2 linked regions of the Arthrobacter globiformis genome follow. The protein of the gene in region 1 interacts with the protein of each later gene in a pairwise test. Links are inferred from orthologs where the notes say so. Each region holds a gene or a part of one and is shown in the gene's direction. Other genes may lie near its edges.

What was found.
Region 2: the proteins of ligA (region 1) and leuS interact in binary tests that used the Escherichia coli proteins (3 or more experiments, as listed by UniProt). The link is inferred for Arthrobacter globiformis from one-to-one orthologs.

Annotation. Positions count from the first base shown.
Region 1 is NZ_JAUSZX010000001.1:1,707,799-1,714,381, forward strand. What follows is about bases 2,404-5,397. They hold ligA (NAD-dependent DNA ligase LigA), read left to right. Parts: upstream 2,404-2,748; coding sequence 2,749-5,046; downstream 5,047-5,397. Other genes in these bases: QFZ23_RS07820 (hypothetical protein), read left to right, coding at 2,404-2,698; QFZ23_RS07830 (inositol monophosphatase family protein), read left to right, coding at 5,043-5,397. In the rest of the region: QFZ23_RS07815 (FtsK/SpoIIIE domain-containing protein), read left to right, coding at 1-1,968; more of QFZ23_RS07820, read left to right, coding at 2,057-2,403; more of QFZ23_RS07830, read left to right, coding at 5,398-5,882; QFZ23_RS07835 (cupin domain-containing protein), read right to left, coding at 5,930-6,409; QFZ23_RS07840 (GNAT family N-acetyltransferase), read left to right, coding at 6,526-6,583. UniProt on the Escherichia coli protein: DNA ligase that catalyzes the formation of phosphodiester linkages between 5'-phosphoryl and 3'-hydroxyl groups in double-stranded DNA using NAD as a coenzyme and as the energy source for the reaction.
Region 2 is NZ_JAUSZX010000001.1:3,025,021-3,031,676, reverse strand. Bases 23-3,089 are described here. They hold leuS (leucine--tRNA ligase), read left to right. Parts: upstream 23-326; coding sequence 327-2,852; downstream 2,853-3,089. Other genes in these bases: QFZ23_RS14115 (DegV family protein), read left to right, coding at 2,926-3,089. Also shown: more of QFZ23_RS14115, read left to right, coding at 3,090-3,954; QFZ23_RS14110 (hypothetical protein), read left to right, coding at 4,051-4,320; QFZ23_RS14105 (DUF222 domain-containing protein), read left to right, coding at 4,460-6,289; QFZ23_RS14100 (hypothetical protein), read left to right, coding at 6,466-6,651.

The DNA of each region.
Region 1 (6,583 bases):
GGCCGGTCGCTCGGGCTCCACCTGATCCTCGCCACCCAGCGGCCCGCCGGCGTCATCAAGGAAAGCCTGCGTGCCAACACCAACCTTCGGGTGGCGCTGCGCATGGCCGACGAGGACGACGCCACGGACATCCTTGGTGTTCCGGACGCCGCATACTTCGACCCCTCCATCCCGGGCCGCGGCGCGGCGAAAACCGGCCCGGGCCGCATCCAGGGTTTCCAGACCGGTTATGCCGGCGGCTGGACCACCGATCGCCCGCAGCGCCCGCAGATCGACATCGTGGAGATGGCCTTCGGGTCGGGTCCCGCGTGGGAAACACCGGCCCCCGATACCGCCGCACAGGACGAACCCGCCGGGCCCAACGACATCGCCAGGATGACCGCCAACGTCATCGCCGCCGCGGACCTGCTGGCCATCGAGCCGCCGCGGAAGCCGTGGCTGAACCAGCTGGCCACGACCTACGATTTCTCCCTGCTGCCCAACCCTCGCACCGATGAACGGCTCCTGCTGGGCGTTGCGGACGACCCCGCCCACCAGGACCAGCCCACCGTCTTCTACGAGCCGGACAAAGACGGCAACATGGCCATCTACGGCACGGGCGGCTCGGGTAAGTCCGCGGCGCTGCGGGGGATCGCCATCGCGGCTGCCGTCACGCCCCGCGGCGGCCCCGTCCACGTCTATGGGATCGACTGTGGCTCCGCCGGGCTGAAAATGCTCGAGGAGCTCCCGCACGTGGGCGGGATCATCGACGGCGACGACGTGGAGCGCGTGGGCAGGCTCCTGCGCTGGCTCCACGACCTCGCCGAGGACCGGGCGAGCCGTTTCGCCGAGGTGCGTGCCTCCACCATCGGGGAGTACCGCAAGCTCGCCGTCCTGCCGGATGAAAAGCGCATCTTCGTGCTGGTCGACGGCATGTCGGCCTTCCGCGAGGCCTATGAGTACAGCAAGCTCTCCGGCCTCTGGGACCTCTTCCTGCAGCTGGCGACCGACGGCCGTCCCCTTGGCATCCACCTCGTCGTCACCGGTGACCGCCCCAACTCCGTCCCGGCGTCGTTGCTTGCCTCCATCCAGCGGCGGCTGGTGCTGCGGCTGTCCGCCGAGGACGACTACCTGACCATGGACGTGCCGAAGGACGTCCTCGGCCAGGCCTCGCCGCCCGGCCGGGGGCTGCTGGGCGGCCACGAGGTGCAGCTCGCCGTCCTGGGCGGCAACTCCAACCTGGCCCTGCAGGCGCGCGAAGTCCACAAACTCAGCGAGGCCATGCTCCGCCAGGGCGTGGAAAGGGCTCCGCGGATCGAGCGGCTGCCCGAGCAGATCGACCTGGACATCCTGCCCGCCGGACTGCCGGACCTTCCCGTGATCGGTGTGGACGACGAAACACTGCAGCCCGCCACAATCATGGCCAAGGGCCCGCTGCTGCTCGCGGGCCCACCCGGCGCCGGCCGCACCGTGGCCCTGGTGACCATGGCCTACGCGCTGCGCCGGTCCAACCCCGACACCGAACTGGTTTACCTTGCCGCCAGGAAGTCCGCCGTGGCGTCCCTGCCGGTCTGGGACCGCTCGTTGGTGGGGGCCGACGACGTCGAGGAGGCGGTGGAAGCGCTCACGGACCACGCCTCGGCGAATCCGGGCAAGGTGGCCATCTTCATCGAGGGACTCACGGAGTTCACGGACACCCTGGCCGAGTCCGGCATCGAAAGGCTCGTGGCGGCGTCCATCAAGGCGGACCAGTGGGTGGTGGGGGAATCCGAAACTTCCACCTGGTCATCGGCATGGTCGCTGGCGCAACCGTTCAAGTCGGGCAGGAGGGGACTGCTGATCAATCCGGGCGATATCGACGGCGACAGCCTCCTCAATACCTCACTCGGACGGGTCGGCACCGACTTCATTCCTGGACGCGGCTACATCGTTGGCAGGGGCAAGGTGCGCAAGCTCCAGATCGCGCTGCCGCCGGAAAACCGGCAGTAGTCGATTTGGCGCGCCGCGCCGGACTGTAGGAAGATACCCGGGACAAAACTCGGCGCGGGGTGTCCTGCGCGGCTGCAAAGGTACTTCCATGATCCGAATCACTCGTCTGCGGGGCGCGCTGCTGCCCGGAATTACCGCTGCCATGCTGGCATTTACGGTTGTGGCCGGCGCCGCCGGAGCGGCCCAGGCAGCCTGCCTGCCGGAGCAACAGTGCTCTGAATCGCCGGCACCCATCGCCCCGCCGTCGTCCGGTTCACCGGCTCCGACGAGGACGGCGGCTCCCGTCCCGACGCCTGCTCCGGCGCCGCCGGCGCGAAAGGCACCTGCCCCTGCTCCGACCCCTGTGCAGCCCGCAGCGCCGGCGGCGCCGCGCGTTGCCCCGGCACCGGCGCGACCTGCCCCCGCGCCCACCCTCACACCTTTGGCGCCGCCGGCGAATGGCGGAATGGCGCCCCCTGCGGTGCCGGCGGCACCAGCCGCGGTGGTTCCGGCCACCTCTGTCTCCTCCACCCCCGGCCCGTCGTCCTCCACCCCGGCGGCCGAGTCCAGCTGGACCAAACCGATCGCCACCCCGGTCCAAGCCAGCCAGGCCGCCGCCGTTGTAGTCGCGGACAAGGGATCCGGCCTCGGCATCTTCGGCCTGTTCGCCGTCATGGGCGGCGTCCTCCTGGTGGGTCTGGGCGGACTGGCCTTCGCCCTGTGGAGCCGGAACCGCCCCGGTCACTGGTAGGCGGCCCGCCGCCTCGGCAAAATGTCCGGGCCGTAAGGCAAGATAGGTCTGTGAGCACACCATCAGGCCCCACAGACAGCGCAGCCACCGGAACGGACCAGCTTGAGCCGGAAGCCATTCCCTCTGAGTCCGTACGGGATGAGTACGAGAACCTGGCGGACCTCGTCCGGAAGTACCGCTTCGCGTACTACCAGGAGGACGAGCCGCTCGTCTCCGATGCCGAGTTCGATGCTCTCTTTCGCCGGCTGGAGGAACTCGAGGCGCTGCATCCGGAGCTCGTTTCCAATGATTCGCCCACCCAGGAGGTTGGCGGGGAAGTCTCCGCGGCGTTTGCCGCCGTCGAACACCTCCAGCGCATGTACAGCCTGGAGGACGTGTTCTCCATCGAGGAACTGCAGGCCTGGATCGCCAAGGCGGAGGCAGGGGTCGCCAAATCCGGGAATCCGGAGGCCGCCTGGCTGACCGAGCTGAAAATCGACGGCCTGGCCGTGAACCTGCTCTACCGGGACGGCAAGCTGGTCCGGGCCGCGACCCGCGGCGACGGCACCACTGGCGAGGACATCACGCACAATGTGCTCACCATCAAGGAGATCCCGCAGCAGCTCAGCGGCAGCGGCTTTCCCGCCGAGATGGAAATCCGCGGCGAGGTGTTCATCCCGTCCAAGGCGTTCGCCGAATTCAATGAGGCGCTGATTGAGGCGGGCAAGGCTCCCCTGGCCAACCCGCGCAACGCCGCGGCCGGCTCGCTCCGCCAGAAGGACCCGGCCGAGACCGCCAAGCGCCCGCTGCAGATGTTCGTGCACGGGATCGGCGCCCGCGAGGGCCTCCAGGCCGCCAGCCAGTCGGAAACCTATCGGCTCCTGGCGGAGTGGGGACTGCCGGTCAGCCCGTACTTCGAGGTTCTCGGCAGCCCGGCCGAGGTGCTGGAATTCATCGGGAAATACGGGGACAAGCGGCACAGCCTGCTCCACGAGATCGACGGCATCGTGGTGAAGATCGACGACTTCGCCACCCAGCGCGCCCTGGGCTACACCACACGTGTTCCGCGCTGGGCCGTCGCGTACAAATATCCGCCGGAGGAAGTGCACACCAAGCTGCTGGACATTGCCGTGAACGTCGGGCGCACCGGCCGGGTCACCCCGTTCGGGATCATGGAACCGGTCAAGGTGGCGGGCTCCACCGTGGGAATGGCCACCCTGCACAACCAGGACGTGGTCAAGGCCAAGGGCGTGAAGATCGGCGACATCGTGGTCCTGCGCAAGGCCGGCGACGTCATCCCGGAGATCGTCGGCCCGGTGCTGGCGCTCCGGGACCAGCAGGACCCTCCGGTGCGCGACTTCGTCATGCCCACGGAATGCCCGTCCTGCGGAACGCCGCTTGCTCCCGGGAAGGAAGGGGACGTGGACATCCGCTGCCCCAACGCAAAGTCGTGCCCCTCACAGTTGCGTGAGCGCGTGTTCCACGTTGCCAGCCGCGGGGCGTTCGATATCGAAGCCCTCGGCTGGGAAGCCGCGATCGCGCTCACCCAGCCGATGGAGCCTGAGGTCCCGCCGCTGGTCAGTGAAGCAGCCCTTTTCGACCTGACGCCGGAGGACCTGGCGCCGGTGAAGATACGGCGCGAGAAGCGGTCCAAAGGTGTTCCCACCGGCGAGTTCGAGCTGGTGCCGTACTTCTACAGCAAGGGCACGGCCAAGACGCCGTCCAAGCCCACGGCCACCACCGGGAAGCTCTTCCAGGAACTCGAAAAGGCCAAGACCCAGCCGTTGTGGCGCGTCCTGGTGGCGTTGTCCATCCGGCACGTTGGACCCCGGGCGTCGCGTGCGCTGGCCAACCACTTCGGCACCATGGACGCCATCCGGCAGGCCTCCGAGGAAGAGCTGGCAAGCGTGGACGGCGTCGGCCCCACCATCGCAGCCGCACTCAAGGAATGGTTTGCCGAGGACTGGCATGTCGAAATCATCGACCGATGGGCAGCAGCCGGGGTCCGGATGAAGGACGAGCGGGACGAGTCCACACCGCGCACCCTCGAGGGCCTGACCGTGGTGGTCACCGGAACCCTGGAAGGCTTCAGCCGTGACGAGGCCAAGGAAGCCATCCTGGTCCGCGGCGGCAAGGCAGCAGGCTCAGTGTCGAAGAACACCAGCTACCTGGTGGCCGGGGACAACGCCGGCACCAAACTGGACAAGGCCGAGCAGCTGGGCGTCCCCGTGCTGGACGAGGACGGATTCCGGGAGTTGCTGGCCAACGGACCCGCCAGGGCTGACGGGGATGGCGCTGGGGACACCGAAGCCGAAGCTGAGGATCCCGAGGCAACACCGCCCCCGGGCGACGAGGAGGATTCCGAGTGACACCCGATACCGCAAACCCCCTTGACGTGCACGGGCTCCTCGCCGTGGCCAAGGCGGCCGCCGCCGCCGGTGCCGGTGTGCTAGCCGAACGCAGCAACGGCGCCCTGGACTCGGGGACGGTGACCAACAAGGGCGAAGCCGGCGACTGGGTCACCGCCTTCGATGTGGCCGCCGAGGAAGCCGTGCGCACCGCCATCCGCACTGCGCGCCCGGACGACGTGATCACCGGCGAGGAACACGGGACCACACGTCCCGAGAAACCGACCGGGCTGCGGTGGTCCATCGACCCGCTCGACGGCACCACCAACTTCATCCGCAACATCGTCTACTACGCCACCTCCGTGGCCGTTGCCGATCCCGACGGCGTGTGGCTGGCCGGCGTCGTCCACGCCCCCGCGCTGGGGCGCGTGTACTACGCCTCGCGCGGCCAGGGCGCGTGGCTGGAACAGGACGGGAAGCGGGTGCAGCTCACGGGTCCGGTCCCGGGACGTGCCGGCCAGATCCTGGCCACAGGATTCAGCTATGACCCCGAGGTCCGCGCGGAACAGGCGGCGGCACTGGGCGGCTTCATGGATGGCTTTGCCGACGTTCGCCGCCTCGGCTCGGCCGCCCTGGACCTCTGCATGGTGGCCGACGGAACGCACGATGCCTTCGGCGAGCGGGGCCTGAATGAGCACGACTTCGCTGCGGGCGCGCTGGTGGCCGAAGAAGCCGGATGCTGGGTGCGGCGCCCGCGGCTCACCAGCCCGCTTGAGGGAGGGCCCTCCGCCGAGGAACGGCTGTCAGCCTGGACCTGTGCGGGCACGCTGGAGATGTCCGGCAAGTTCCCGCTGTAGGAGGCGCTCCGCCGGGGCCCGGGCCGAATGCGGCCCGGGCGTGTGGTTCACATGCGCGGCGGAGTCAGGTTGTAGCGCGCAATGATGTCCGGCAGCCAGGGCGCCTCGGCGAAGCGCAGGCCGAAGTGGGCCGCGAGTTTCTCGATCGTATCGGGGTCCGGGAGCCCGGCTTCGATGTGGTTGGCAAGCCCCCAGAAGAAGTGCTCAAATCCGGCCGGGCTTATCACTTCGATCGTGCGTGCGGGCACCTTCCCCGCGTTCCACATGGTGTGCAGTTCATTCCGCGGCTTCGTGATGTAGCCGCCTGCACCAAGGACTGCCTCGCGGTCACCGGACCGGAACCCGATTTCGCCCTCGATGACGATCGAGTGCTCGTCTTCGCGGGTGTGAATGTACGGGGGCACCAGCGCGCCGACGGGGAGCGGGTGCTCCACAATGGAGAGCTGTTGGTTGGTGTCCTCGCCAAAGAGCTTGAACACGACGCCGATGCCGCCGAGCGGTGCTTCCCTGCCCTGTCCGGGCTGCACGACGGTAAGTCGTGGAGCCCCTTCCCCGTTCATGTGCTCAGGGCGGACCTGATAGTTCAGTCACGGAAACAGCTGTTTCGCGCGGCGCATCGGTCTCCCGGCACTACCATTGACGGGTGCAGCCGCAGATCACCGTCCGTCCCGCCGTCCCCGCCGACTTTGCGGCCATCGCCC
Region 2 (6,656 bases), 1.3 Mb from region 1 along the record:
GCAGCCGGGGGCCCATCGCGGTGCCCACCACACCCTGGCGGGGTGCGGCCTCCTCTCTTCCGCTGCGTCTGCATCCAAATCCAAACTACGCGTGCCCATGGGCTTGGGGTGCCGGGAGGGCGATGGTGGTGCGCTAAAGTAGGTGTATGCGTGCGATCCTTCTGCTTAGCTAGCCGCTTGGTATCCCGAACCAAATACGGATTATCGAGCGGCCGCCCCTCCATGTCGAGGGGCTTTTGTGTGTCCCGGGAGACCTTCCCGGCAGGCGGCGGGGATCAGACCGTTGTGACAGGACAGAGGTCATGACAGAACAGAAGAGGGCAGCAGTGAGCGTTCAGCCGGAGACCGAAACCGGAACAGCAGCAGGTGGAGCGGAGACGCCCGAAGAGGGCGCGTACAGCTTCGCGGCGATGGAGGCGCGGTGGCCGCAGGTGTGGGAAGACCTAAAGGTCTTCACCCCCGCCGACGACGGATCCCGGGAACGCCGCTACGTCCTGGACATGTTCCCGTACCCGTCCGGCGACCTTCACATGGGCCACGCCGAAGCCTTCGCCATGGGCGATGTGGTGGCGCGGTACCTGCGCCAGCAGGGATACGATGTGCTGCACCCGATCGGCTGGGACTCGTTCGGGCTCCCCGCGGAAAACGCGGCCATCAAGCGCAACGCCCACCCGAGCGAGTGGACATACGCCAACATCGACACCCAGGCCGCCTCCTTCAAGCGCTACGCTATCTCCGCTGACTGGTCTCGCCGGCTGCACACCTCCGATCCGGAGTACTACCGCTGGACGCAGTGGCTGTTCAAGCGCTTCTACGAGCGCGGCCTCGCATACCGCAAGGACTCACCTGTCAACTGGTGCCCCAAGGACCTGACCGTGCTGGCCAACGAGCAGGTGGTCAACGGGGCCTGTGAGCGCTGCGGCACGGCCGTGACCAAGAAGTCGCTGAACCAGTGGTATTTCAAGATCACCGACTACGCGGACCGGCTGCTGGACGACATGTCCGAGCTGCAGGGGCACTGGCCCGAGCGAGTACTGGCGATGCAGCGAAACTGGATCGGCCGCTCAGAAGGCGCGCATGTTCGGTTCGTGATCGAGGCGTCTGACGGGCGTGCCGAGCGCGAAGTCACCGTCTTCACCACGCGTCCGGACACCCTGTACGGGGCCACCTTCTTCGTCGTGGCCGCGGACGCGCACCTGGCCCTGGACCTGGTCACCCCCGAACACCACGACGCACTGATGGCCTATCGTGAGAAGGTCAAGGCCCTTTCCGATATCGAACGCCAGTCCACCGAGCGCGAAAAGACCGGCGTGTTCACCGGGCGCTACGCCATCAATCCCCTGAACGGTGAAAAGCTGCCCGTCTGGGCAGCGGACTACGTCCTGGCCGACTACGGCACGGGCGCCATCATGGCCGTCCCCGCGCACGACCAGCGCGACCTCGACTTCGCCAAGGAGTTCGGCCTGCCTGTGCGCGCGGTGCTGGACACCGGCGAGGAGGACCCGGCCGTGTCCGGTACGGCAACGGCGGGGGAGGGCACCCTGATAAACTCCGGTCCGCTCGATGGCCTGCCTAAGTCGGAAGCCATTCCGGCCGCCATCGAAATCCTCGGCAAGCAGGGCACCGGCGAGAAGTTCGTGAACTTCCGGCTGCGTGACTGGCTCCTGAGCCGCCAGCGCTTCTGGGGCACCCCGATCCCCATTATCCACTGCGCCGAGTGCGGCGAAGTGCCGGTACCCGACGAGCAACTGCCGGTTACGCTTCCCGAAGACCTGCGTGGCGAGGCGCTGTCCCCGAGGGGCACTTCCCCCCTGGCCGCGGCCGCCGAATGGGTGAATGTCGAGTGCCCGAATTGCGGACGTGCAGCCCAGCGGGACACGGACACCATGGACACCTTCGTGGACTCGTCCTGGTACTTCCTCCGCTTCGTCTCCCCGCACTACACCGACGGTCCCTTCGATCCCGCGAAGATCAACGACTGGATGCCCGTCGGGCAGTACGTGGGCGGCGTCGAGCACGCCATCCTGCACCTGCTGTACGCCCGCTTCTTTACCAAAGTCATTCATGACATGGGCCTACTGGCTGCAGACGAGCCCTTCAGTGCCCTGCTCAACCAGGGTCAGGTCCTGAACGGCGGTAAGGCGATGAGCAAGTCGCTGGGCAACGGTGTTGACCTGGGCGAGCAGCTGGACAAGTACGGCGTCGACGCCGTCCGGCTCACCATGATCTTCGCCTCCCCGCCCGAGGACGACGTCGACTGGGCGGACGTTTCGCCGTCGGGCTCCGCGAAGTTCCTGGCCCGCGCCTGGCGACTCGGCCAGGACGTTGCCAGCGCCCCCGGTGTTGACTTCAGCACCGGAGACCGCTCCCTGCGCTCGGTCACGCACAGGACCATCGCGGACGCTGCGGAGCTGCTGGACAACAACAAGTTCAACGTCGTGGTGGCCAAGCTGATGGAACTGGTCAATGCCACCCGCAAGACCATCGACTCCGGCGCCGGCGGTGCCGATCCGGCCGTGCGTGAAGCCGCGGAAGCGGTGGCTGTCATCCTGAGCCTCTTCGCGCCCTACACCGCGGAAGACCTTTGGAACGTCCTCGGGCACCCGGCGTCGGTGGCCAACGCCGGCTGGCCTTCGCACGACGAGGCCCTTCTGGTGCAGGACACCATCACCGCGGTGGTCCAGGTCCAGGGCAAGGTCAGGGACCGGCTCGAGGTCTCACCGGCCATTTCCGAGGACGACCTGCGCGAGCTTGCGCTGGCCTCCGAGAACGTCCAGCGGGCCCTCGACGGCCGGGGCATCCGGACCGTTATCGTGCGTGCACCTAAACTGGTGAACATCGTCCCGGCCTAACGGGAGCGACTGACTGGCCGGGTTCCGGCCGCCGGCCCTGCCGGCGGCCGGAAGCAACTGCAGGAGGTGTGCCGTGATTGACCGCGAACCGGCAGCCTGGCTGTGGTTAAAGGAGCACCTGGTCCGTCTCCGCCAGGCCACCAGGCCGGGCCAGGCCCCGCCCACGGGTGAGCCCGCCGTCGTCGTCCGCACTGCCGTGGTGACGGACTCCGCCGCCGCCCTGCCCGCCGACTGGGTGCGGGCCTTCTCCATCAACGGCCGGCTGGCTGTCATCCCCATGCCCGTCATGGTGGGTGAGGAGATCTACGGTGAGGGCGAGGATGACATCAGCGGTACCATCGCGGTGGCCCTGGCCGCCGCGACGCCCGTCAAGACCTCCCGGCCGTCGCCGGGCCAGTTTGAGCAGGCCTACCTGGCCGCCGAACGGCAGGGCTTTGAGTCCGTTGTGTCCATTCATATTTCCGGTGGCCTATCGGGCACCGCAGATGCCGCCCGCCTCGCTGCCGGCCGGGTGAAGATCCCTGTGGAGGTGCTGGACACCCGCACCGTGGGAATGGCTCAGGGACTCGCCGTCCAGAGCGCCGTGGTGGCAGCGGCGGACGGCCGCGATGCCAGCGACGTCTGCCGGCTCGCCGCGGAACGCGCCGCGAGGTCCAAAGTGTATTTCTACGTGCCCAGCCTGGAGCAGTTGCGGCGCGGCGGACGCATCGGCGCTGCAGCCTCGCTGGTCGGAGCCATGCTCGCCATCAAGCCGATTCTCGCGGTCGACGGCGGTAAGATCGTTCCGCTGGAAAAGGTCCGCTCCGCTGCGAAAGCCGTTGCCCGGCTTGAGGAGATCGTGGTGGCGGAGGCCGCGGGGCGCCCTATGGGGGAGGCACGGCTCGCCATCCACCACTTCGGCAACCGGCCCGAAGCCGAGATGCTCGCGGCCCGGCTCGCGGCGAAGCTCCCGGCCATTCCGCCGGCCCAGATCAGCTCCCTGCCTGCCGTCCTGGCGGCGCACGCCGGGCTTGGCGTCCTCGCGGTGATCGTGGGGGAGAGCAGCTCGTCGGTTGCCGGTTGCCTCGCCGTCGGTGCCGGCGGCACTGAGGCCAGCACCTAACCCTTCGCAAGCAGCGCTCGATGCACCTGATCCGGTTCCTGTGCAGCGTTTCTGTGCGGCGGCGTTTTTGTCGGTGCCTCGTGGGATGCTCGCGGGATGAAAGAAAATCTGGCTCTGGAGTCGATGGACGCCCTCGTATCCTCCCTCTCTGCACTGGCTGCTTTTGTCCGCCGCGGCACGGGCAGCCTGGTCTCTGCGGATGCTGATACTCGTCGGGACCAGGCTGACGCGTGTCTGAGCGGGCTCCCTGAGGTGGCCAGGGTGGAAGCTCTCATTGCCGCCCTGAAACGCCACCTTCTAACCGGAAACGGCACCGCGGACACGCCCGTGGCGCTGCCGGCTAAGAGGCCCCGGGACGTTCCGTGATGCCACCGCCTGTGGCCGCGGGGCTTTCCGGTGTGCCCTTTTTGCACCACACGGGACCCCGCACCACGCGGTGCCCGTTGCAACCGGCACCACTCCTCGGCACGGTATTTTTGTCGGTGCCTCGTGGGATGCTTTCGGCATGAAAGACAATGCAGTGGTGGAGGCGGTGGAGGCGGTCGGTGCTTCCTGCTCTGCGCTTGCTGTTTTGGCTCGCCGCGGGACGGGCGGGCCGGTGGTGACTGGTGCTGGAGCCGGTCCGGATGTACATGTCCTGGGTCAGGCGGATCCTTTGCGGGAGCGGGCGGATGCGTGCCTGGAGGGGCTGGCGGAGGTGGCCAGGCTGGAGGCCCGGGCGGCGGCGTTGAAAGTCCATTTCGCTGCCGAGTATGCCAAGGCTTCCGGGGCGTTGGCAACGCCGGCTGAGAGCCTGCGGGACCGTGAGGTCCGGCGGATGTCCGTGACCGCTGAGGTTGCCTGTGCCCTGACCGTGAGCGAGGGATCGGCGGCACGGTTTCTGGCTGAGTCGGCCATGCTGAGCATGGACTTGCCGTTGACGCTGGCGGCGCTGGGGTCGGGGACCCTGTCGTGGCAGCATGCCCGGGTGATGTGTGATGAAACGGACGGGCTGGATCGGGCGGCCGCTGCGGCGTTGGAGGCGCATTTCCTGGACGCTGACGCGCCGCATGCTGCCAGGGGGTGTCCGGCCGGGGAGCTGACACCGTCCAGGTTCCGGGCCAGGGCACGTTATTGGCGGGAGCGGCATCACCCGGTCAGCATCGAAACCCGGCACCGCAACTGTGCGAAGGACCGCCGGCTGGAGTATGTGCCTGACCGGGACGGCATGGCCTGGCTGTCGGCGTATCTGCCCGCGGACCAGGCTGCCGGGATCTGGGACCGCGCCACCGCCGCCGCCCGCGCCCTGCAGGGCCCGTCCGAGTCCCGGACCCTGACACACCTCCGGGTGGACGTTGCCGCCGCGTGGCTGCTGGGCCCAGATCAGCGGCTTCACGGCGCGCCTGGCGACCGGGCGGCAGGATCCTTTCCGGCAGATTCCCTGCCGGCGGGGTCCGCGCCAGGCGATCCTGTGCGGGCCGGTGAGGTTCCGTCCCCGGCAGCGCAGGTGCTGGTCACGGTTCCGGTGTTCTCGCTGCTCGGCCTGACCGGGGAACCGGCCACGCTCGACGGGCACGGGCCGATCCCGGCGTCGATGGCCCGCCGGCTCGTGGCCGACGGCGGGACGTCGTTCCTGCGGGTGCTGACCGACCCGCGGGACGGGGCGCCGCTGGAGATCGGGCGCACCAGCTACCGGATCCCCAAACCGATGCGCCAATGGCTGCGCCTGAGGGACGGACGGTGCACGTTTCCCGGCTGCACCAACCACTCCCTGGACAACGACGCCGACCACATCCTGGCCTGGGCCGACGGGGGGACCACCGGGATCAGCAACCTTGGCCAGCCCTGCCCCAAGCACCACCGCCTCAAACACAACACAACATGGAGACCGGTCGGCGCCACCCGGGACACGCCACCTGGCTGGATCTCACCCACCGGCCGCCACTACCCCAGCGAACAGCAGGACTGGGAACCGCCAACCTGGCCTGAACCGCCGCCTGTAGAGGACTCTCCGGAGCCGCCACCCGCCCAGGACTATCCGGAACTACAATCCGTCCGGGACTATCCGGAACCATCACCCGTCCGGGACTATCTGGAGCCGCCACCCAGGCAAGACTGGTCGGAGCCGTCTGGCTGGGCCGACCAGACGGATCGGCCAAGCTGGCCCGATGGGTGCGACGACCACTCAGGCCTCGACAGTTACCGTGGCCCGGAATCTTGGGAAGCTCCCGACGACCTTGACGGTGCTGCTCCCAACGACCTCGACGGCGCTGAGAGCCCGGTGGCCCTCGACGGCCTTGAACCACCGCTGCCAGTGGATCCATGGCCCGACTGGGCGTCTTCCACAGCAGCGTAGGAATATTCCTGCCCCAACACCCCGGCCGTATGGGCGCCCAGGCGGCTGCCCATGCCTTCGCGGCGCGGAACCTGCCGCTTGCCCAGTGTCAACCCAACAGCTGTTCGACTTCTTGTGACGCCTAGCAGTGCCTGCCCACCGGTAGTACAGTCTCCCCACCGAGCAAGGAGGCTCCCATGTCCATGCAAGTCCACCACGTCGCCCAGCTGGATCGGGATGTGGCCGACGAAGTCACGAAATGGCTGAAGTACCTGAAGGGCCAGGTGACGAGCGTCCAGTTCCTCACCACCACTGTCCCTGATCCCAAGGAACCGGAGAAGTGGCGCGTGCAGTACGAGGCGTACATCACCTACCAGCGGTAGCGGCG